DNA from 3 places in the Shewanella acanthi genome. Region 2 is predicted to be linked to each of the others. Evidence: predicted binding sites of a transcription regulator. Region 2 holds the regulator's gene; each other region holds the start of a gene.
The links. Region 2 encodes NrdR, which represses ribonucleotide reductase genes. Its sites were predicted from a motif close to AAACACNANATNTNGTGTTT; they were not measured.

Region 1 (8,132 bases), 1.1 Mb from region 2:
ACAACCATGATTTTTGAATTCATAAAATAGAACGTTGCCACGAAAAAAACGAGCGCCCAATTGGACGCTCGTTTTAAGGCTTAAGAATTAGTCTTCGTCTTGCTCGTCGTCAAGCGCTTCGTCTTCTTCTAACTCTTCATCCAGTTCGTCATCTAACGCTTCTGGCTCTTCTTGAACAGAATCACCTTCCACTGCAACGGGCACGATTGGGTTGCCGTTTTCATCCAGCTCGACGTCATCTTCGTCACCCTGGATTTCATCGATACGTTGTAAGCCAACCACTTTCTCGTCACTTGCAGTGCGGATGATAGTCACGCCTTGGGTGTTACGACCGATGATAGACACACCGTTCGCTGGAGTACGCACAAGCGTTCCCTTGTCGCTGATCAGCATGATTTCATCATTGCCACCAACTTGAACCGCACCCACAACCGCACCGTTACGCTCACTCACCTTAATCGACACCACACCTTTAGTGGCACGGCTCTTAGATGGATATTCAGATAACTCAGTACGTTTACCGTAACCATTTTCAGTGACGGTTAAGATAGCGCCATCGCCCTTAGGTACGATAAGCGATACGACTTTTTGGCCTTCTTCAAGCTTGATACCGCGAACACCGGTCGCGCCGCGACCCATCGGACGCACGCCCTTGAAGTTGATCTGTGGATTGCCTTCTTCGTCTAATACTGGGTTACCGTTTTCATCGACGACGGCAACTTCTTCGCCTTCTTTAAAGCGAACCACTTTACCTTCGTTCGAGAACAACATGATCTCATCGTCACCGTTGGTGATATCGACACCGATCAGTTGGTCACCGTCTTTCAGGTTCACGGCAATAATGCCGTTTGCACGTGGGTTGCTGTAAGCCGTCAGTGCCGTCTTCTTCACGGTACCGTTAGAGGTCGCCATAATGATGTACTTATCTTCTGCGTATTCACGCACCGGCAGAATCGCAGTAATACGTTCACCATCGGACAGCGGCAGTAAGTTAACAATCGGACGACCGCGGGATGTGCGGCTCGCCAGTGGTAATTGATATACCTTGAGCCAGTACATCTTACCAAAATCTGAGAAGCACAGAATGGTATCGTGGGTGTTAGCAACCAGCAGTTTTTCAACGAAATCTTCGTCTTTCACCTTAGTTGCGGCTTTACCCTTACCACCACGGCGCTGGGCTTGGTAATCGCTCAGCGGTTGGTACTTGGCGTAGCCTAAGTGCGACAAAGTGACGACGACGTCTTCTTCGTTGATTAAGTCTTCAAGACTCATATCAATTTCGTTGGCGTTGATCACCGTGCGGCGGGCATCGCCGTATTCGGCCAGAATTTCTTCTAGCTCTTCTTTGATCACTTCCATCAAACGCTCTGGGCTTCGCAGAATAAACAGTAGACCTGCGATGAATTCGAGCAGTTCTTCGTATTCGGCGATGATTTTATCGTGCTCAAGACCGGTTAAACGGTGTAAGCGTAGCTCTAGAATCGCCTGAGCCTGTTGCTCGGTTAGGTAATATAAGCCATCACGGATCCCAAATTCTGGCTCTAGCCATTCTGGGCGGGCGGCATCATCACCAGCTTTCTCAAGCATGCCCTGAACATGGCCCAGTGCCCAGCCCTGTTCAACCAGTTTAACTTTGGCATCTGCTGGGGTTGGCGAGGCTTTGATCAGCGCAATAATCGGGTCGATGTTGGCAAGCGCAACCGCTAATGCCTCAAGGATATGGGCACGTTCACGGGCCTTACGCAGTTCGAATACAGTACGGCGAGTGACCACTTCACGGCGGTGAAGAATAAAGCACTCGAGCATTTCTTTCAGGTTAAACAACTTAGGCTGACCGTTAGTCAGGGCCACCATGTTGATACCAAAAGAGCACTGCATTTGGGTTTGTGCGTAAAGGTTGTTCAGCACAACTTCACCCACCTCACCGCGCTTAATTTCAATAACGATACGCATACCGTCTTTATCAGACTCGTCACGCAGACCGCTAATCCCTTCAATCTTCTTATCTTTAACCAGCTCAGCGATTTTCTCGATGAGTTTGGCCTTGTTCACTTGATAAGGAATTTCGGTGACGATGATGCGTTCACGGCCGTTATCTTCGGTTTCGATTTCTGCAAGGGCGCGCATGACAGCACGGCCACGGCCTGTCTTATAAGCATCGATAATGCCCTTACGGCCGTTGATAATCGCTGCGGTTGGGAAGTCAGGACCTGGGATGTATTCCATTAACTGTTCGATTGACAGCGCAGGATCGGCGATTAAGGCTAAGCAGCCTTTGACCACCTCGGTTAAGTTGTGTGGCGGAATGTTTGTCGCCATACCAACCGCAATACCCGATGAACCGTTGATTAACAGGTTAGGCACACGGGTTGGCAACACCGCAGGAATTTGTTCTGTGCCATCATAGTTAGGCACATAGTCCACGGTTTCTTTTTCAAGATCGGCAAGGAGTTGGTGCGCTAACTTATCCATGCGGATTTCGGTATAACGCATTGCCGCTGCGGAGTCACCGTCGACCGAACCGAAGTTTCCTTGTCCGTCTACTAAGGTGTAACGCAGTGAGAAAGGCTGAGCCATACGAACGATAGTGTCGTATACCGCCGAGTCACCATGGGGGTGATATTTACCGATGACGTCACCGACTACACGGGCAGACTTTTTATACGGCTTGTTCCAATCGTTCTTTAATTCACTCATGGCAAACAGCACGCGGCGATGCACAGGCTTGAGGCCATCACGCACGTCTGGTAATGCACGACCCACGATGACGCTCATGGCGTAATCAAGGTACGAATTCTTTAGTTCGTCTTCGATATTAATTGGCGAAATAGATGATGCCAGATCAGTCATAAACTGCTCGTTCCCCTGAAAATTAGCCGACAACGTATAATCCGTATCATTGAGCGGCCCAAAAACGTGATTTGGCATTCTAACACAGTTATTTAATGTCGCTAGACCTAAGCACGGTGAAATGCAAAGGTTGTAGCTTAATAGATGAAAACACTGTCAAAATGGGCATTTAAGGCCATAAAAATTGGTTAGGGTTTGGACGATTTAGGTAAAAGCCTGCTTATTCTGTCAGCAGAAATTGCGTTTAAAGTCTCAACTTCGATAAATAAGCCGCACAATTGCTGAAATTTCACTCAACCACAAAGACTTAGATTGTGCTTATGCTGTGTTTATCACCCGCAGTCGTTATAATAGCGCCACTATACAGCCGCTTTAGGTACGAAGATGCAACACAACAGCAATGTAGACCCACAGGAAATCGCGAAATTTGAACGTATGGCCGAAACGTGGTGGGATCTCAACGGCGAATTTAAGCCCCTTCATCTATTAAACCCGCTGCGATTAAATTACATCGATCAGACCGCCGGTGGCATTTTTGGCAAGAAGGTGCTCGATGTTGGCTGTGGTGGCGGCATTTTGTCTGAAAGCATGGCCCGTATTGGTGCTGAGGTAGATGGCCTTGATATGGGTGAAGAGCCCTTAGAAGTGGCGCGTCTACATGCACTGGAAACGGGCGTGAGTATTAATTATGTGAAAAACACCGCTGAGGCCCACAGGGAAGATCACCGTGAATACTACGATGTAGTGACCTGTATGGAGATGCTCGAGCATGTGCCAGATCCGCAATCTGTTATCCAAGCCTGCTGTGATATGGTCAAGCCCGGTGGCTTTGTGTTTTTCTCCACCATCAACCGTAACCTTAAGGCCTTTGTCGAAACCATTATCGGCGCCGAGTACCTATTAAAGATGTTACCCGTTGGCACCCATGATCATAATAAGTTCATCAAGCCATCTGAGCTGATTGCACTGGTCGACAATACCGACCTTATCTGCCGCGATGCCATTGGCATTACCTACAATCCACTGACAGGCATCTTTAAATACACACCGAAGGTGGACGTCAACTATATGATTGCCACCCAAAAGGTAGATTAAGATGACTTTGACTCAGGTTTCCGCGGTTTTATTCGATCTCGACGGCACACTCGCCGATACTGCGCCGGATTTAGTCAATGCCCTTAACCTGAGTCTTCAAGATCACGGCATTCAAAGCCAAAGTGAAACTCAGCTTCGAAGCGCCGCTTCCCATGGCAGTATGGCCTTAGTTAATGCCGCCATTCCCGATGCCGATGAGGCGCTTAGACTCGCCGTGCAGCAGGGGCTACTGAATCATTATCAGCAAGTTAATGGCGATCATTGCCAGTTGTTTGAAGGCATAGCGTCAATGCTCGATTGGTTCGATGCCGTTAAACTGCCCTATGGCGTTATTACCAACAAACCCGCCCGCTTTACCCGCCCACTATTAAAGAAGCTTAAACTTGAGCAGCGCCTAAGTGTGATGATCAGTGGCGACTCCACCCGTTTTGCTAAACCCCATACCGCCCCCATGCTGCTCGCGGCGCAGCAGGTACAATGTTTGCCGCAGCACATCTTGTATTTAGGTGACGCCGAGCGCGATCTAATCGCTGCGAATGCCGCGGGCATGTTAGGTGGCGTCGCGCTTTGGGGCTATTTGAGTGAAAGCGATAAGCCAGATACTTGGCCTCACCATGCACAATTCGCCACACCTACGCGATTACATCAAGCTCTGATGAATAATGTTCGCCGAAATTAGGTTGTAACTCCATCTTAAAGATTAACCTCTTTCAAAGCTGTGCCTACAGAGGCTATCTGTAGAGTTCCATATTCTGGCTTAGCAAGCTTCAGCGCATCTCTGACGAGTTTGCATAGCATGGATAAATGTTGGCTTATATTGCACTTTTGTTAGGGGTAATCGTCCGGGTGTTATCGCAAATCAACGCCCAATTAACGAAGTAACCGTAAGCGAGATATTCCAATATTCTGACGCTGTCAATAATCAGGCTTACGATCGCTGCTTATTTTAGCGATCGATTCATGCAAAATCTTTGTATGAAAAATGCCCTTCATTCGGTCACGCTAACGAGAATTTGAGCTTCAAGGTTAGTCTTTACTAACCCCTGTTATTATCCTCAAGATATCCACAAGATACCCCCCGAATTGATGCTTGCAAATGCCCTCAAACCTCACTATCTTGTATCTTAGATTTTTTAAAACACCATATCTTGTGTATAGGTAGCAATCAGACACACTAGAAGTTCCCCGCTAAATCGGCAGTGTTCACCATCGCCAGCAGTATTATGGGTTTTCAGGTTGATTGTTTTACAAGGAAACGTAGGGTGAAAATATTCACCTAGACAGATATCAGAACCAAGGCCTCTCCTCAATGAATAGCAATATGACAGTCACAAAACGCTGTGGTGCTCGTGAGACGATTGATCTCGATAAAATACACCGCGTAATTACTTGGGCAGCCAAGGGATTAAAAAACGTTTCTGTTTCTGAAGTTGAACTTCGCACGCATTTACAGTTTTTCGACGGTATTCCAACTGAAGCGATCCATGAAACGATCATTAAATCTGCTGCGGATTTGATTTCGCCAGAATCGCCTGATTATCAGTTCCTTGCTGCGCGTTTAGCCGTATTCCATTTGCGTAAGAAGGCCTTTGGTCAATTTGAGCCGCCAAAGTTATACGATCATGTGACTAAGTTGGTTGAGCTTGGCAAGTACGACGCACACATCCTCGCAGACTACAGCCGTGAAGAACTTGATATCATGGACAGCTATATCGACCATTGGCGCGATATGGACTTCTCCTATGCCGCGGTTAAGCAGTTAGAAGGCAAGTACTTAGTGCAAAACCGTGTTACCCACGAAATCTACGAAAGCGCGCAGTTTTTGTATATTCTGGTGGCCGCGTGTCTGTTTGCCCGTTACCCACGTGAAACCCGTCTGAACTACATCAAAGATTTCTATGATGCGGTGTCGACCTTCAAGATTTCGCTACCAACGCCAATTATGGCGGGCGTACGCACTCCTACCCGTCAGTTTAGCTCATGCGTACTGATTGAGTGTGGTGACAGCCTAGATTCTATCAACGCGACAGCCTCGTCTATCGTGAAATACGTCAGCCAACGTGCGGGTATCGGTATCAACGCCGGTCGTATCCGCGCCTTAGGTAGCCCAATCCGTGGTGGAGAAGCCTTCCACACCGGTTGCTTGCCTTTCTACAAGTATTTCCAAACGGCAGTAAAATCTTGCTCACAAGGCGGCGTACGTGGCGGTGCGGCAACCCTCTTCTACCCAATTTGGCACTTAGAAGTGGAATCCCTGCTGGTACTGAAAAACAACCGTGGTGTTGAAGATAACCGTATCCGTCACTTAGATTACGGCGTGCAGCTCAACAAGCTGATGTACCAACGTCTGATCAAGGGTGAAAACATCAGCCTGTTCAGTCCATCGGACGTACCAGGCCTGTACGATGCCTTCTTCGAAGACCAAGGCGAATTCGAGCGTCTGTATCTGCAATACGAAAACGATAGCAGCATTCGTAAGAAGTCATTAAAAGCCGTGGACTTGTTCTCACTGATGATGCAAGAGCGCGCTTCAACAGGCCGTATCTATATCCAAAACGTGGATCACTGTAACACCCACAGCCCGTTCGATTCGAAAGTCGCGCCGATCAGACAATCTAACCTGTGTCTTGAGATCGCCCTGCCGACTAAGCCATTGAACAACATTGACGATCCTAACGGTGAAATCGCCCTGTGTACCCTGTCGGCATTGAACTTAGGCGCAATCAAAGATTTAGCCGAGCTTGAGCCATTAGCGGACTTAGCAGTACGCGCATTGGATAACCTCTTGGATTATCAAGATTACCCAATTAAGGCGGCGCAGATTTCATCAATGAACCGTCGTACTTTAGGTATTGGCGTGATCAACTTTGCTAACTACTTAGCAAAAAACGGCATGAAATACTCTGATGGCAGTGCAAACAACCTGACCCACAAGACCTTTGAAGCGATTCAGTACTACTTACTGAAAGCCTCAATGACACTGGCGAAGGAAAAAGGCGCATGTCCATCATTTAACGAGACCACCTACGCCCAAGGTATTCTGCCAATCGATACCTACAAGCGCGATCTCGATAAAGTGTGCAACGAGCCATTGCATTTAGACTGGGAAAGCCTGCGAAGCGACATTAAAGAGTACGGTTTACGTAACTCTACCCTGTCTGCGCTTATGCCATCTGAAACCTCTTCACAGATTTCAAACGCGACTAACGGTATCGAGCCGCCACGTGGTTTAATCAGTGTGAAAGCCAGTAAAGATGGTCAGTTAAAACAAGTGGTTCCTGATTTCGATGAACTGAAGCACAACTATGAATTGTTATGGCAAATGCCAAGCAACGACGGTTACCTGCAGCTCGTTGGTATCATGCAGAAGTTTGTTGACCAAGCTATTTCGGCCAACACTAACTATGATCCAGCCCGTTTCGAAGGCCGTAAAGTGCCAATGCAAACGCTGCTGAAAGACCTGCTCAATGCCTATAAGTTGGGCGTTAAAACGCTGTACTACCATAACACTCGCGATGGTGCATCGGATCAACACGATGACATCACCAACATAGAGAAAGAAGACGACGGCTGCGCCAGCGGTGCATGTAAGATCTAATCTTCACTGTTAACGGTTGCGGGATCCCTTGGGATCCCGACTTATTGGAATCAAAGAACCATGACCTACTCTACATTCTGTCAAACACCCAACGATGCTACCCGCGAACCTATGTTCTTCGGCCAATCGGTAAACGTAGCCCGTTATGACCAACAAAAATATGAAGTGTTTGAAAAGCTGATCGAAAAGCAACTGTCGTTCTTCTGGCGTCCAGAAGAAGTGGACGTGAGCCGCGATAAAATCGACTACAACGCACTGCCAGAGCATGAAAAACACATCTTCATCTCTAACCTGAAATACCAAACCCTGCTGGATTCTATCCAGGGCCGCTCGCCTAACGTGGCATTTTTGCCGTTAGTGTCGTTGCCAGAGTTAGAGACTTGGATTGAAACTTGGTCATTCTCTGAGACCATTCACTCACGCTCTTACACCCATATTATCCGTAATATCGTCAATGACCCTTCAGTCGTTTTCGATGATATCGTGGAAAACCAACAAATTCTGCGCCGCGCGACCGACATCGCCGAGTACTACGATAACCTGATCAAACTGACACAGATTTATCACCTGTTAGGTGCGGGCACCCACG
Region 2 (8,132 bases):
CATATCGCCTGTCATCACCATATGGCCGTCGCCAAAGGCCCAACGATTGTTGGCATCGATAACCCTGTGGGCCTTGAGCAGATTAATCATCACATCGAACTGCCCGTGCACATCGCTAAGCGCCACTATCATGCCGACATTGCTGTAGGTATCAGCCTCGACAATCGGCGCTTGGGAATGCAGTTTGGGCTCAGCAAGTTTTGCACAATCTTCTGGCCGTTTGAGTTGGTGTTCGATGATTGGCGTTTGCTTAAGTTTATCGTCACATACCCAGAAGGCGGTGTTTTCGCGCTCTTTATCCAAAAATACATAGGGGCCATCGTTAATCTTATCCGCGGCATTCACTCCAGTAGATTGCGCGAGAAGGAGGGCAAGGCTAAAGCTGCGAAGGGGAAATTTAACGGATGCGCCATGCTCTGTCTTATTTAGGATACAACTCGCTATTTTTTTCAGAAGAGTGGGCATGGGGCATCCTTGAGTATTTGTTCACCATTGTTAATAAGTTGCCAAGCATAAAGTGAACTTGGCTCACCGACAAGGACATAAAACTGGGTATTTTTACATCTAACTTATCGTTCATCATTCCTTTGCTGGATATTTTAAAAAGTGTTTCACAATCCCTTTTAGGCGGATTTTTGTTCAGCTATATTCAAATCGTAAGCGGTTAAAATAATGACGTTTTCCTGCAACCTTTCCGGTATCCCTAAAGAGAAAACTAAATGAGCGAAGACATTAAGGATCATAAGGAACTCACCCGCGCCAATATTCGGGTGAATGCTCAGCTCGATGTGCCATTTTTGGCGATGAACACCCTAGCGGCGATTATTGCAAGTTATGGCCTCTTGGCTAACAGCGCCGCCGTGGTGATTGGCGCCATGATTGTTGCCATGCTGTTTTCGCCGATTTTAGGCTTGGCCCTTGGCTTGGTCGAAGGCGAAAAACTGCTGGTGCGTCATTCGATAAAAAGCATTGTGGTGGGCAGTATTGTTGTTTATGCCACGGCGCTGCTGATTGGTTTTGTGCATTCAGACATCCCCATTACGCCTGAGATTATGGCGAGAACCTCCCCCAATTTTCTCGATTTAATGGTGGCCTTTGCAGGAGGTGCTGCAGGGGCTTATGCAACCATTTCGCCGCGTTTAAGCACTTCATTTGTGGGAGTGGCGATTGCTACCGCTTTGGTGCCGCCCCTTTGCGCCTCGGCAATCTTGCTTGGGCATGGCGATTTTGCGTTGGCACGTGGCGCCTTCTTGCTGACTTTTACCAATATTATCGCTATTCAATTTGTGTCCTCGGTGGTGCTGTGGCTCAATGGCTTTCATGGGTTTTATTTTTGGCAAAAAAGCTCTATTTGGGAACTGCTTAAGCGTAATGTGATCTCCATAGTATTGTTGGTTCTATTGGTGGTTGCCCTGAGTTATAACCTGCAAAATGTGGTCGCGCGGCAACTCTACGAAAGTAAGGTCATACGGGTGGTGGGCGAGGAGCTACTTAGCTACCCAAATCTGAGGTTAATTCGCGTCAACATCGATGAGGAAAATGGCATACAGATGGTGCGGGTGATGGTGGGCGGAATTCAAAAACCCGATGCCAAAGGTTTTGTTCGACAACTGGAGAAGCGACTCGCAGAGGAAGATAAGACGCGGCCTGCCTCGGTGAGGTTACGTTATGTGCAAGTCGATGTGTTTGATAGGGACGGTGAAGTCAAAGCGATTGCCGATAAGGATTAAAGCAGGGTTTTACAGCGGCTGTGACTGTTACAATTGAATAACGCTTAAAACCTGCGAGTTTCTTTCAAACAGTCAGTTTTGCCCATAGCAACTTGCAAATAAAAAGCCCCGCCATGATTGGCGGGGCTTTTTAATATAAGCCAAATTACTTGGTCATACGCTTGTATTTTAAGCGGTGTGGTTCAACCACATCGGCGCCGTAGGTGTTCTTCAGCCACGCCGAGTATTCGGTGTAGTTACCTTCGTAGAAGTTAACTTGGCCTTCGTCGCGGTAGTCCAGAATGTGGGTCGCGATACGGTCTAAGAACCAACGGTCATGCGAAATCACCATGGCACAACCTGGGAACTCGAGAATCGCTTCCTCCAGTGCACGCAGGGTTTCAACGTCTAAGTCGTTGGTGGGTTCGTCGAGGAGCAGTACGTTACCGCCAGCTTGCAGCAGTTTAGCTAAGTGAACACGATTGCGCTCACCGCCCGATAACGTGCCAATCACTTTCTGTTGATCCGCGCCACGGAAGTTGAAGCGGCCCACATAGGCGCGGCTTGGAATTTCCATGTTGTTGATACGCATGATGTCTTGACCACCAGAGATTTCTTGCCAAATGGTGTTCTTGTCATTCATAGAGTCACGGAACTGTTCAACCGACGCTAATTGTACGGTTTCACCTAACTCGATGGTGCCGCTATCGGGCTGCTCGCTGCCTGACAGCATGCGGAACAGGGTCGATTTACCCGCGCCGTTAGCACCGATAATACCGACGATAGCGCCCTTAGGAATGGAGAACGACAGGTTGTCGATCAGCACGCGGTCACCGTAGGACTTAGTCAGGTTAGTGACTTCGATAACTTTGTCACCTAAACGCGGTCCTGGTGGAATGAACAGCTCATTGGTTTCGTTGCGTTTTTGGTAATCAGAGGTGTTAAGCTCTTCAAAGCGCGCCATACGGGCTTTGCCCTTAGACTGACGGCCTTTCGCGCCTTGGCGAACCCATTCTAATTCCTTAGCGATGGTCTTTTGACGGGCGCTTTCAGCGGCAGATTCCTGCTTTAAGCGGGCATCTTTTTGCTCAAGCCATGAAGAGTAGTTACCTTCCCATGGGATACCTTCACCACGGTCAAGTTCTAAAATCCAGCCAGCAGCATTATCGAGGAAGTAACGGTCGTGGGTAATCGCCACTACTGTGCCCGAGTATTCCTGCAGGAAGTGCTCAAGCCACGCGACTGATTCGGCGTCCAAGTGGTTGGTGGGTTCGTCGAGCAGCAGCATTTCTGGCTTTTCGAGCAGTAGACGACAAATTGCCACACGGCGGCGTTCACCACCCGATAGCACTTCAATTTTTTCATCCCAATCTGGCAGACGCAGTGCGTTAGCGGCGCGCTCTAGAATGTTGTCTAGGTTGTGGGCGTCTTGGGCTTGGATGATGGCTTCGAGTTCACCTTGCTCTTTGGCAAGCGCGTCGAAGTCGGCATCGGGATCGGCGTAGGCTGCGTAAACTTCATCTAAACGTTTGAGGGCATTTTTCGCCTCCGAAACCGCTTCTTCAATCGCTTCGCGAACGGTTTGCGTTGGGTCAAGCTTAGGTTCCTGTGGCAGGTAACCAATCTTGAGCCCCGGCATTGGGCGCGCTTCACCTTCAATTTCGGTATCGAGACCTGCCATGATACGCAGTAGGGTGGATTTACCTGAACCGTTTAGACCTAATACACCGATCTTAGCGCCGGGGAAAAAGCTTAAGGAAATGTCTTTAAGGATCTGCTTCTTAGGTGGAACAACCTTGCCCACCCGCAGCATGCTATACACAAACTGAGCCATTTTTTCTGTATCTATAAGTGACTAATGATGCGGCTAATTCTACTCGATAATCCGGCGAACTCAAATCGACAATGAGTCGCTTTCAAGGCAATTGCGCAGGATTTTCATCTTCTAAACACTGTGATTGTGACCTCGTTACGAGTAGAATACCGCGCAACCCTACCTATAAGAATTGGCAGCTGGAGTTAGCAATGCTGAAAAAAGATATGAATATCGCAGATTATGATCCGGAACTGTTTAACGCAATCCAGAACGAAACCCTGCGTCAAGAAGAGCATATTGAACTGATTGCTTCTGAAAACTACACCAGTCCTCGCGTGATGCAGGCGCAAGGTTCACAGTTAACCAACAAGTACGCCGAAGGTTACCCTGGCAAGCGTTACTACGGTGGTTGTGAGTATGTTGACGTCGTTGAAACCTTAGCAATTGAGCGTGCAAAGCAACTGTTTGGCGCAACCTATGCAAACGTTCAACCTCACTCAGGTTCTCAAGCAAACAGTGCCGTTTACATGGCATTGCTAAAACCAGGTGATACCGTTTTAGGCATGAACTTAGCCCACGGTGGCCACTTAACTCACGGTTCACCGGTAAACTTCTCTGGCAAACTGTACAACATCATTCCTTACGGTATCGATGAGTCTGGCAAAATTGACTACGACGAGATGGAGCGTCTGGCCGTAGAGCACAAGCCAAAAATGATGATCGGTGGTTTCTCTGCCTACTCAGGTATCGTTGACTGGGCAAGAATGCGTGAAATTGCAGACAAAATCGGTGCTTACCTGTTTGTTGACATGGCCCACGTTGCCGGTCTCATTGCAGCTGGCGTTTATCCAAACCCAGTGCCACACGCACACGTTGTCACGTCTACGACTCACAAGACCTTAGCGGGTCCCCGTGGCGGTATCATTCTGTCTGCGGCTGATGATGAAGAGCTTTACAAGAAGCTCAACTCAGCGGTATTCCCTGGCGGTCAAGGCGGTCCTTTGATGCACGTTATCGCGGGTAAAGCGGTTGCTTTCAAAGAAGCACTCGAGCCAGAGTTTAAAGCCTATCAACAACAAGTGGTTAAGAATGCTAAAGCCATGGTTGAAGTGTTTTTAGAGCGCGGTTACAAAATCGTTTCTGGCGGTACTGACAACCACTTAATGCTGGTTGACCTAATCGGTCGTGAACTGACGGGTAAAGAAGCCGATGCAGCTTTAGGTAGCGCAAACATCACAGTTAACAAAAACTCTGTACCAAACGATCCACGTTCACCATTTGTGACATCAGGTGTTCGTATCGGTACGCCGGCTATCACTCGCCGTGGCTTTAAAGAAGCTGAAGCAAAAGAGTTAACTGGCTGGATCTGTGACATCCTTGACGATGCCCACAACCTAGACGTTATCGAGCGCGTAAAAGGCCAAGTATTGGCACTGTGCGCCCGTTTCCCAGTTTACGGTTAATCCGTAAAGCTATCCTTTACAGGGCTAATAGCAATAACTGCTGAGGTGGTTAATGCGAGGTAGTTAACCTCAGCCCATAAATAGGATAAAATCCCATGGCCGCAAATTGCGGCCATTTTTATTGCTTAAATTCAAGGCTTAAATCGAACTTTCAAGTCTTGGATGTAGCGTAAAGCCCAAGGGGTTAAACCCATCCACAGGCAGGAGGCTCAATGCATTGTCCATTTTGCAGCGCGACAGACACTAAAGTTATCGATTCCCGATTAGTGGCGGAAGGCCATCAAGTACGTCGCCGCCGGGAGTGCACCGAATGCCACGAACGATTCACCACCTTCGAAGGTGCCGAATTAGTCATGCCACGCGTAATTAAGCGTGACGGAACTCGTCAGCCATTCGATGAAGAAAAGCTGCAGGCGGGAATGTTGCGTGCGGTTGAAAAGCGCCCAGTGTCTATGGATGAAATCGATCAGGCCTTAAGCAAAATTAAATCTATGCTGCGCGCGACTGGCGAGCGTGAGGTCCCATCTGAGATGATTGGTAACCTGATGATGGAGCAGCTGATGAACTTAGACAAAGTGGCCTATATTCGTTTTGCCTCCGTTTATCGCGCCTTTGAAGATGTGTCAGAATTTGGCGAGGCGATTGCTAAACTTCAAAAGTAAGCTGCACATTCATCTACTCGAATGAGCAGATGAAAAAGCCGCAGGGGGTGATATCCAACCTCACCCTAAGCAATCGATGACGTAAAAATAGGGTTAACATGAATTGGTCAGTACTCGATAACCAGATGATGAGCCGAGCTATCCGATTGGCTCGAAGAGGGTTTTATACCACTCGTCCCAACCCTAGCGTTGGCTGCGTTATCGTGAAAGATAATCAAATTATCGGCGAAGGTTACCACCAAAGGGCGGGTGAACCCCATGCCGAGGTGCATGCCCTGCGCATGGCAGGTGAAAATGCCTGCGGCGCGACCGCCTATGTCACCTTAGAGCCCTGCAGTCATTATGGCAGAACGCCGCCCTGCGCCTTAGCGCTGATTAATAATGGCATTAAGCGGGTCGTGGTTGCCGTTGAAGACCCCAATCCTCAAGTGGGTGGTCGCGGTATTCAAATGCTGCGTGACGCAGGGATTGAAGTCGATGTAGGTCTGCACCGCGATGAGGCCTATGCCCTTAATTTAGGTTTTATGCAGCGGATGGAAATTGGCCTGCCTTGGGTAACGGTAAAACTTGCCGCGAGTCTCGATGGCAAAACTGCCTTATCCAACGGTGTCTCTAAGTGGATTACCGGCAGTGATGCGCGCCGTGATGTGCAACGTTTACGATTACGCTCCTGCGCCTTGATTACCGGCATTGAAACTATTCTTGCCGATGACCCTGCTTTAAACGTGCGTTATCAGGAACTGGGTAGCGTTAAAGACTCGCTTAATGAAGAGCTACTGCTACAGCCACTACGAGTCATATTAGATAGCCGTTGCCGTATGCCGAGTTCGGCCGCATTATTTGCGATTACATCGCCCATTCTTTTAGTCTCAACCTTAGCCTATAGCGAAGAATTTAAAGCCCTATTACCCGAGCATGTGACTTGCCTCCAATTAAGCGCAGTCGATGGGCGCGTATCAATCCCCGAGCTGTTAGCCTATTTAGGTCAAAGCTGTAATCAGGTACTGGTGGAAGCGGGTGCAACCCTTGCGGGCGCGTTTTTAGCCGAAGGGTTAGTCAATGAGCTGGTGCTTTATCAGGCGATGAAAATCCTTGGCGCTAAAGGGCGCAATTTACTTGAATTGCCGGATTATCAAATGATGTCAGACATCCCCGATCTTACGCCGACCGATGTACGTAAATTGGGCAAGGATACCCGTATCACCTTGAGCGTTAAGCCCAAACTATTTGCAACAACTAAGTGAGTTAATCATGTTTACTGGGATTATTGAGGCCGTTGGCACACTGCGAAAATTAGAGCGTAAGGGCGATGATATTCGTCTTACGGTCGCCAGTGGCAAACTGGATTTAACTGACGTGCGCTTAGGCGACAGTATTGCGACCAATGGCGTGTGTTTGACCGTAGTACAACAACTTGCAGATGGTTATGTTGCCGATGTGTCAGCTGAAACCGTGAGCCTCACCGGATTTGCAAACTATCAGGTTGGCACTAAGGTTAATCTTGAAAAGGCCGTGACTCCAACGACCCGTTTAGGTGGGCATATGGTGAGTGGGCACGTCGATGGGATTGCGACCGTTGAGCAACGTCATCACCGCGGACAAGCCATTGAATTTTGGCTGGCGGCACCCGCTGAGCTTGCCCGTTATATTGCCCATAAAGGCTCGATCACTATCGATGGCGTGAGCCTAACCGTTAACGAAGTTGACGGGGCACGATTTAGATTGACTATTGTTCCCCATACCGCAGGGGAAACCACGCTTATCGATTTAAAAGCAGGTGATAAGGTGAATATTGAAGTGGACTTAATTGCCCGTTATCTCGAGCGTTTAATGAATTTTGAAAATAAACCAGCAAAAGGCAGTGGCGTGACTATGGAAATGCTCGCCCGCGCGGGGTTTGTGCGTTAACGCCGAACTCATAATTAATATAATAATTTCAATTACAAGCAAAAAATTAAGGTCATATTATGGCGCTTCACAGCATAGAAGAGATCATCGAAGACATTCGTCAGGGCAAAATGGTTATTTTGATGGATGACGAAGACCGGGAAAACGAAGGCGATCTGATCATGGCGGCCGAGTTAGTGACGCCTGAGGCGATCAACTTTATGGCAAAATTTGGCCGTGGCCTGATTTGCCAAACCATGACAAAAGCCCGTTGTCAGCAGTTAAATCTACCGTTGATGGTCACCAACAACAATGCCCAGTTCTCCACTAACTTCACCGTTTCGATTGAAGCGGCCGAGGGTGTTACTACCGGTATTTCTGCCCATGATCGTGCTGTGACCGTAAAAGCGGCGGTGGCCAAGGATGCTAAGGCGTCAGATTTAGTTCAACCAGGGCATATATTCCCCTTGATGGCACAGGATGGCGGGGTGTTAATTCGTGCCGGTCACACTGAAGCGGGTTGTGATTTAGCCCGTTTAGCGGGTCTTGAGCCATCGGGCGTTATTGTTGAGATCCTCAACGAAGACGGTACTAT
Region 3 (8,132 bases), 1.5 Mb from region 2:
AGACGCTGGTCCAGAGAAAAATCAGTAAACTGCAAAGGTATATCCCCTAAATCTGAGTGAGGGCAGATTATAGCCTTAAACGGCCTTTCTCAGCTATCTCGATTACCAATTATCTTAAGCTTATCCCAAGACTTGTGTTGATTTTGGGCGTTATCGCCCATGGCGTGTGGATTAAAATTCCCTTTACAATTTGATTCTGATCCTTGTTGATTCAGCGCTTTTTGTCGTAATTTCTAGTTTTACCTAACATTTAATGGCGTTAATCATTTCAGATTGACATAAGTAGAGGACGCCATTTAGGTTAATGCTTGGGTTTATAAACAAGGAGAATTTTGATGGTTAAGGGCACCGCGCCAACCATTGGCATTGCATTAGGAAGTGGCGCTGCAAAAGGGTGGGCGCATATTGGGGTGCTTAATGGACTTGCGGCTATGGGGATTAAACCCGACAAGGTGGCGGGCTGCTCGGTCGGCGCCTTGGTGGGCGCTGCCTATGCACACGATCATCTATCCGAACTTGAGGAATGGGTCAGGAGTTTTTCCAGCTGGGATGTGCTTGGCCTAATGGATATTCGTTGGCGAAAGGGGGGATTGATTGGTGGGGAAAAAGTATTCGACGTGCTGCAATCTCGCCTAGGGGATATCGATATTGAGGAACTAAAGCGCCCCTTTGCAGCCGTGGCTACGGATCTCTACTCCGGACAGGAAATCTGGTTCCGTCAGGGGGACTTGCGCCAAGCGGTTCGTGCCTCTTGCTCTATGCCTGGGATATTATCTCCTGTTCGCCATGGTGATAGGTGGTTGGTCGATGGTGCGGTCGTCAATCCCGTTCCTGTATCAGTCAGCCGTGCCATGGGCGTTGATATCGTCATTGCGGTGGATTTAAGTGGATTTCAGTCGGGGCGTTTACAAGTGTTGCCCGTCAATCTCACCAGTCAAAAAGAATTGCCAGAAGATAGAGAGCCCCTTGTCCGTCAAGAAACGGGTTTTATGGACCTTTTTGCGAGGGGGCGAGAGTATGTCAGCAATTTAAGTGACAAATTCTCCCTAGGCACAAAATCAAATCCTGGGATGATAGCGGTGATGTCGCAGTCAATGGGGATTTTAGAGCAGCGCCATAAACGGGCGCGGCTGATGGGCGATCCGCCTGATATCTGTGTCGTACCTGAGGTGGCCAATATTGGTACGATGGAATTTCATCGAGCCGATGAAGCGATTGCCGCGGGTGAAGCCGCGGTGGCAAAAGTCGCTCACCTTATCGAAGCGGCAATCTGGAAAGGGTAAGTCTGCAAGATTAAGTGATTATCAGCTTTCAAGCCTTTGGTCTGATTGCTCGATTTTCATCCAAATAAGTTGTAAGTCAATGGGTTACTGGCTTGTATCTTGCTTTCAGTTGTTTTTGCCTTTATTTACTCATTTTTTGACGATGAATTCCCTTCTCAATGCTTTTATCCTTAAACGCAGCAGTGTTGCCGATGCCTATGGACTGGCTGAACCTAACCGCAAAGCGCAATCGGGCTTAGGTCAAGCATTGGCAAGCGAGCGTGCTACGTCGGTTTCTACAAGCACTAAAAATGTGCAAGCGACTAACACTGCTAGCTCGAAAGGGAATCGTGAAGAGGTTGCATTTTCCGCTCGGGCGATGCGAGCCCAAAGGATCCAAGCGCTGTCTGAGGTCTATTTTGCTAGGGGGGATTTTAAACTAGCAAACTTACCTTCGGTGCTTACTCAAGCCAATGCCGAAGGGCTGTTAACCCAATCACAGGTTGCAAGGCTTGAGGAAAATGCAACAAGCTTTAAGGACTCCAGTGCCTTACCATCGCTTAACACCTTTATTGATAACAAGCTTAAGCCATTGTCAGCAAAAGAGAGTCTGATATCTGAGGGTGTGGCTGAAGTGCGTGACGCAAATGGTTCCACGAGGACTGGCATCATGGTTTTGCGACCGGAAATGATTAAAGCACTTAAGGATGCCAAAACGGTACTGGCCAATATGGGAGATGCTCAATCGAATCAAATGTCGGCTCTGGCAAATGCGGTGAGTCGGCGAATCGGCCAGTATCTCAACTTTGAGAGCACTCATGATGACAGCCCAAACGATGAGAGGGCTAATTCAGAGCGCATTGGTTCAGAGAGTATTGGTTCAGAGAACCTAAGCGCAGAGAATCTTAGCGCAGTGTACCTAGGCGTAGAGAATGCCAGCTTAGTCCAAAATTTAGAGGCTGCACAATCCCACGAATCTTCATCTGAGCTAAAAATAATAGAGTTAAATACAATAGAGCGGCGTTTATGGCAGGGGCTGCAAATTACAATGCAGTTTGCTGCATTATTGGGTAACGCCCAATCGCCGATGGGACAAGTCAGCCAATATCTGTCATTAGCGAAACGTTAATAGTTGATTGCTGCATCTAGGGACTATGATGTGGCGCCTTGGTGATACCCCTTTAATGGATTAATCAGCTCCTCAGTCATAGTGTATTTTCTGCATTAAAGCCTGTATCAGCCAGTGTAGCGCATCTGAGTTCAGCGCTTTCGCTCCGTGTTTGTTACCAAGCTTATGTGTACCATGAAGGTTAATCTTTAATCACCTAAACCACTGTTTTTACCGCTTACTATCCCGCTTTATCTTTTAGGTCAAGGACAGACTTCTAGATCATTGGGCTTGGCTGCAGTTCTGATTTGTTCTTTGTAACCCATTTAAAATTCATGATCTGGATCAAGGAAGTTTGCCCTTCATTGGCGCTTAATTGTCTACATATTGTGTTTATATTTCTGGTAATCACTATATGTAGTATCAATTTTAATCAGGATGGAGAGGAACTGAACAATGCCAGTCGTGATCAAGCGGGATGGTTGCCGCACACCTTTTGATGAAACAAGGATAAGAGATGCAGTTATCGCCGCTGCAAGCTCAGTTGGGATAGAGGATGCAGACTATGCCGCAACGATTGCAGCCTGTGTGAAAGAGCGCGTTGCCTCTTTGACTGAAGTCGATATCCACCACCTGCAGGATGCGGTCGAAAACCTGTTGATGGAAGGCCCCTATAAATCGATTGCAAGGGAGTATATTGAGTATCGTCACGACCGTGATATTTGCCGTGAAGCGACCAGCAAACTCAACCTCGAAATCCGAGGTTTAGTCGAGCAAAGTAATGCCGCCTTGTTGAACGAAAACGCCAATAAAGATTCCAAGGTTATCCCCACCCAGCGCGATTTGCTCGCGGGGATTGTGGCTAAGCATTACGCCAAGAGTCATATTCTGCCAAAGGATGTGGTGGCCGCCCATGAAGTGGGGGAGCTCCATTACCACGATTTAGACTACTCGCCGTTTTTCCCAATGTTTAACTGCATGCTAATTGATTTAGCGGGCATGTTGACCCATGGCTTTAAGATGGGTAATGCCGAGATTGAAACCCCTAAATCGATTTCTACCGCGACTGCGGTTACGGCGCAAATCATTGCCCAAGTGGCGAGCCACATTTATGGCGGCACCACCATCAATCGCATCGATGAAGTCTTGGCGCCTTTCGTGGCTAAAAGTTACGACAAGCATTACCAAATCGCCCTAAATTGGCAGATTAAAGATGCCAAGGCCTACGCCACGGCGCAAACCGAGAAAGAATGTCACGACGCCTTCCAGTCGCTGGAATATGAGGTCAATACCCTGCATACCGCCAATGGCCAAACGCCCTTTGTGACCTTTGGTTTTGGTTTAGGGACCTCCTGGGAGTCGCGTTTAATTCAGCAATCTATGCTCAAAGTGCGCATGGCGGGGCTTGGCAAAAACCGTAAAACGGCGGTGTTCCCCAAATTGGTGTTTGCAATTCGTGATGGCATTAATCATAAAGCGGGCGATTGCAATTACGATGTAAAACAAATGGCGCTTAAGTGTGCGACCATGCGCATGTACCCCGACATCCTGAACTACGAACAGGTTGAGCGTGTAACAGGCTCTTTTAAAACGCCGATGGGTTGCCGAAGCTTCTTAGGCGCCTATAAAGAGAACAACGAGTTAGTCCATGAAGGGCGGAATAACTTAGGTGTGGTGAGCCTTAATCTGCCGCGTATCGCACTAGAAGCTAAGGGCGATGAAGCTGCGTTTTACCGCATTCTCGATGAGCGTTTAGTGCTGGCGCGTAAAGCCTTAGATACTCGCATCGAGCGTTTAAACGGCGTTAAAGCCCGCGTGGCGCCCATTCTCTATATGGAAGGGGCCTGCGGCGTGCGACTTCGGGCTGACGATGACATTGCTCAAATCTTTAAAAATGGCCGAGCGTCAATTTCATTAGGTTATATTGGACTACACGAAACCGTGAATGCACTTTATGGCACCAAGACCCATGTGTTTGATGATGAAGTGTTGCGCCAAAAAGCCATCGCTATTGTTGCCCACCTTAAGGCCGCTACTCAGGCTTGGAAGGAGGAGAGCGGTTATGGCTTTAGTCTTTACAGCACCCCGAGCGAGAGCCTCTGTAGCCGTTTTTGCAAACTCGACGCCAAACAGTTTGGTGTGGTTGAGGGGGTAACGGATAAGGGCTATTACACTAATAGCTTCCACTTGGATGTCGAAAAACGGGTAAATCCTTACGATAAAATTGACTTCGAGCAACCATACCCTGAAATCGCCAACGGCGGTTTTATTTGCTACGGCGAATACCCCAATATGCAGCACAATTTAGAAGCGCTCGAAAACGTCTGGGATTACAGCTACAGCCGCGTGCCATACTATGGCACTAATACACCAATCGATGAGTGTTACGACTGTGGTTTTACCGGTGAATTTAGCTGCACCAGCAAGGGCTTTACCTGCCCCAAATGTGGTAACCATGAGCCGAGCCGGGTATCGGTGACGCGCCGTGTGTGTGGTTATTTAGGCAGCCCAGATGCAAGGCCCTTTAACCATGGCAAGCAGGAAGAAGTGAAACGCAGAATCAAACATCTGTAACATTTTTAGCCTGTATCCCTTGTTACACTGATTAACGCAGTCGACCCTTCGGCTGCGTTTTCCATTTATCCCGTTGGAAACCGATGATGAATTATCACCAATATTATCCCGTTGATGTCGTCAATGGTCCTGGCACAAGAGTCACCCTTTTTGTTTCTGGTTGTGAGCACCAATGCCGTGGTTGCTATAATCAAAGCACGTGGGATGTTCGCTCTGGGCATTTGTTTGATTCCTCCATGGAGGAGCGCATCATTGCCGATCTCAAGGATACGCGCATTAATCGCCGCGGTTTGTCATTATCCGGGGGCGATCCACTCCTGCCGGCCAATTTGGATACCATTTTATCCCTAGTGAAACGGGTTAAAACCGAATGTCCCAATAAAGATATTTGGCTGTGGACGGGTTATGTGTGGGATGAACTGAGTGATAAACAGCGCGCAGTGCTGAAGTACGTTGATGTGCTGGTAGACGGAAAATTTGAGCAGAGTTTAGCGGATCCCAGCCTGCCATTTCGGGGGAGCAGTAATCAAATAATCCGTTTGTTATAAAAGCGGTAACGAGGATCGTAAACTTGCTGTTATAATCCCTTTCCTAGAAACAGTGTTTGAGTTTTATCCCATGGATAATACTGAACCACTTAGGTAATTTAAGGTAACAACATGAATTTAAAGCAAGAGCTGCAGCAGCTAAACGATAAGTTAGATAAGTTTCGTCGTAAATTAGCGGCGGCTGAGCAACGTGGCGATGCCATAGTGATTGCCCAGTTCAAACGCGAAATCGCTGCAGTCACTAAGCAAATCAACAGTGTTAAAACCCAGCAAACCCGTGTTTTACAACGTCAAGGCGATGATATTAAACATCTGCCGTTTAGCCGAGCCTTAACAAAGGCTGAGCAAGCCGATATGGGGCAACTGAAGAAATCCGTTAAAGGTTTGGTGGTTGTTCACCCAATGACGGCACTTGGCCGTGAGATGGGGTTAACCGTTGTGACAGGGTTTGCACCTGCGAAGTTTTAATTGCGCTTAATGCCATAGGGACAAACGGATTTTCTGTGTCAGCCGTTTGTCCTAATAAGTGATATGGCAATAGTTGATAAAATTACTAAAGTATTCCGTGATTGCGTAAAACGCTTTAGAATAAGTGCACAACAGGCTATTTTGGCCGATTTTGATTTTAGTTATGGATGTTCCTTCTGTCTCAAGGAATGAGAGTAGTCGTTAAGGTTAAGTCATGTCGATAAAATATATCGCGACATCAAAATTACCCACCCCTTGGGGCGTTTTTGCCATGCACGGTTTTGAGGACACTCAAACGGGCAAGGAGCATGTTGCACTCACCTTTGGAATCCTCAGTAGCGACGAGCCAATGTTAGGCCGTATTCATTCTGAATGTTTAACAGGTGACGCACTGTTTAGCTTACGCTGTGATTGTGGTTTCCAACTGCAAACGGCAATGCAAAATATTGCAGAGACCGGCCGCGGTTTTATCCTTTATCTGCGCCAAGAAGGGCGTGGTATTGGTCTGTTAAATAAAATCCGTGCCTATGAGTTACAGGATCAAGGCGCCAATACCGTTGAGGCCAACGAGCAATTAGGTTTTCCTGCGGATATGCGCAAATACGATATGATCCAGCCGATGCTAGAACAAATCGGGGTCAAGCAGGTTCGTCTCATGACCAATAACCCCCGTAAAGTGAAGGCGATGAAGGAAATCGGCATTCAGGTGGTTGAGCGGGTGCCTCTGCAAGTAGGTAAGAACCGCTACAATGAAGCCTATTTAAAGACTAAGTCGACTGAACTTGGGCATATGATGTCTGAGTATCATTTTAACGACGAAGAGTAAGCCTAGGGCAATATAGGCAGTATCAGCACGAGTGTTATGCTGCCTTTCCTCAATTGAGCAGGATTTGATTGCGTAGTTTAAAACCACAATTTTGGCGCTTAATAAAAACCTCGCCTTTTCTCCTACTGTCGGCTATTTTCTGTGCCGTACCACTTACACTTTGTGCCTCAGAAATATCCACCGCGTCAACATCAATTCAGCCCCAGTCCTCGTCATTTAGCTTTATCGCGGAGCTTCCTATCGATGCGCAAAAGAATCCCAATTCCGTTTATGCCTTTGGCAGTTACTTAGGTACGGGCGTTTATCGCGCGCCTGAGCAAAATGCGACGGTAGTCAGTATCCCGTTAACGTTCGATCTGCAAAAGAATAGTGAGAGTCAAACCTGGATACGTTTACCCTTATCTTTTGGTTTCTTTGATTATTTGGCCAAAGACATTGCTGATGGAGAGCTACCTTCATCGGTCGGCACCATGACGGTCACCCCAGGTGTTGAGCACCACTGGCATGCGAGTGAGAATCAGCGAATGGAGGTATACCTCGATTTAGGTTTTGGAACTAATTTCGAGGCCAGTACTAATGTGGCAATTCTTGCGACAGGGGTAAGCCATCTTTATGACTTTTCATTCGCAGGGGAGGACAGTGTTTGGGTTTCGCGACTTAACTTTGCAGGATATAGCGAGAAAATTAATAAAGTCACAGATCAATTTGCTGTGCTGCAGACCGGTGTCGATATAGGTCTTTCACCCCGTTGGCAATGGAGGAATATTCAGGTGCAACCACGCCTGTTTGCCGCTGCCTATTGGTATTTTAACGAACTGGATTTTAGCCAGTATAAGGAGGATCAAAACCTAGTGTCGGGCAGTATCGAAATGGGTGTAACGCTGGCGTTCTCAAAACCCATTATCATTGAGATGTTTGGCATTGATCGTTTCGGCATCAGTTATCGAACCGGTGATGGCCTAGATATTTGGCGTTTATTGTTTAGTTTTCCGATTTAGTTGGGTTCGCATTTAGGCATTTGGAGCTTTTTGCTGCGCCTCACGTATCTTTTGTTCTACTAATCCCATCAGCTGTTGACTGAGCTGCATCATTTGTTGTTGTAATTGCGTACGTTGCTGCTTGGCCGCCTCAGACTGATTGCCCGCGAGTTTATTCAGCATCTCCTTTAAGGCTTCCATCTGTGCCTCGATGCGCTTTATCTCTTTATCGATAACGCTGTCTTCTTCACTTTCCTTGGTCTCATTGGCTTTAGCACTTTTTTCGCTACGGTTGAGCTGTTGTTGATGTAGCGTTTGGCCGATTTCGGCGGCCAGTGCTTGTTTACCTGCTGCGGAGATAGTGACAGT

Region 1: a site for NrdR is predicted at 5,082-5,101, ahead of nrdA (class 1a ribonucleoside-diphosphate reductase subunit alpha). Genes of this name have one in related genera too.
Region 3: a site for NrdR is predicted at 2,777-2,796, ahead of nrdD (anaerobic ribonucleoside-triphosphate reductase). Genes of this name have one in related genera too.

The regions. Positions count from the first base shown of each region.
Region 1 is NZ_CP080413.1:2,093,934-2,102,065, forward strand. Features, by position in the region: gene gyrA (DNA gyrase subunit A) at 88-2,850, opposite strand; gene ubiG (bifunctional 2-polyprenyl-6-hydroxyphenol methylase/3-demethylubiquinol 3-O-methyltransferase UbiG) at 3,235-3,945, shown strand; gene K0H61_RS09190 (HAD family hydrolase) at 3,947-4,624, shown strand; gene nrdA (class 1a ribonucleoside-diphosphate reductase subunit alpha) at 5,255-7,543, shown strand; gene nrdB (class Ia ribonucleoside-diphosphate reductase subunit beta) at 7,604-8,132, shown strand, end outside.
Region 2 is NZ_CP080413.1:1,035,085-1,043,216, forward strand. Features, by position in the region: gene K0H61_RS04590 (metallophosphoesterase) at 1-465, opposite strand, end outside; gene K0H61_RS04595 (TIGR00341 family protein) at 720-1,730, shown strand; gene ettA (energy-dependent translational throttle protein EttA) at 1,876-3,543, opposite strand; gene glyA (serine hydroxymethyltransferase) at 3,735-4,988, shown strand; gene nrdR (transcriptional regulator NrdR) at 5,201-5,650, shown strand; gene ribD (bifunctional diaminohydroxyphosphoribosylaminopyrimidine deaminase/5-amino-6-(5-phosphoribosylamino)uracil reductase RibD) at 5,749-6,894, shown strand; gene K0H61_RS04620 (riboflavin synthase) at 6,902-7,558, shown strand; gene ribBA (bifunctional 3,4-dihydroxy-2-butanone-4-phosphate synthase/GTP cyclohydrolase II) at 7,618-8,132, shown strand, end outside.
Region 3 is NZ_CP080413.1:2,519,828-2,527,959, reverse strand. Features, by position in the region: gene K0H61_RS11055 (DEAD/DEAH box helicase) at 1-35, opposite strand, end outside; gene rssA (patatin-like phospholipase RssA) at 336-1,283, shown strand; gene K0H61_RS11045 (hypothetical protein) at 1,426-2,391, shown strand; gene nrdD (anaerobic ribonucleoside-triphosphate reductase) at 2,827-4,944, shown strand; gene nrdG (anaerobic ribonucleoside-triphosphate reductase-activating protein) at 5,031-5,492, shown strand; gene K0H61_RS11030 (YibL family ribosome-associated protein) at 5,604-5,960, shown strand; gene ribA (GTP cyclohydrolase II) at 6,175-6,786, shown strand; gene K0H61_RS11020 (hypothetical protein) at 6,981-7,784, shown strand; gene K0H61_RS11015 (hypothetical protein) at 7,797-8,132, opposite strand, start outside.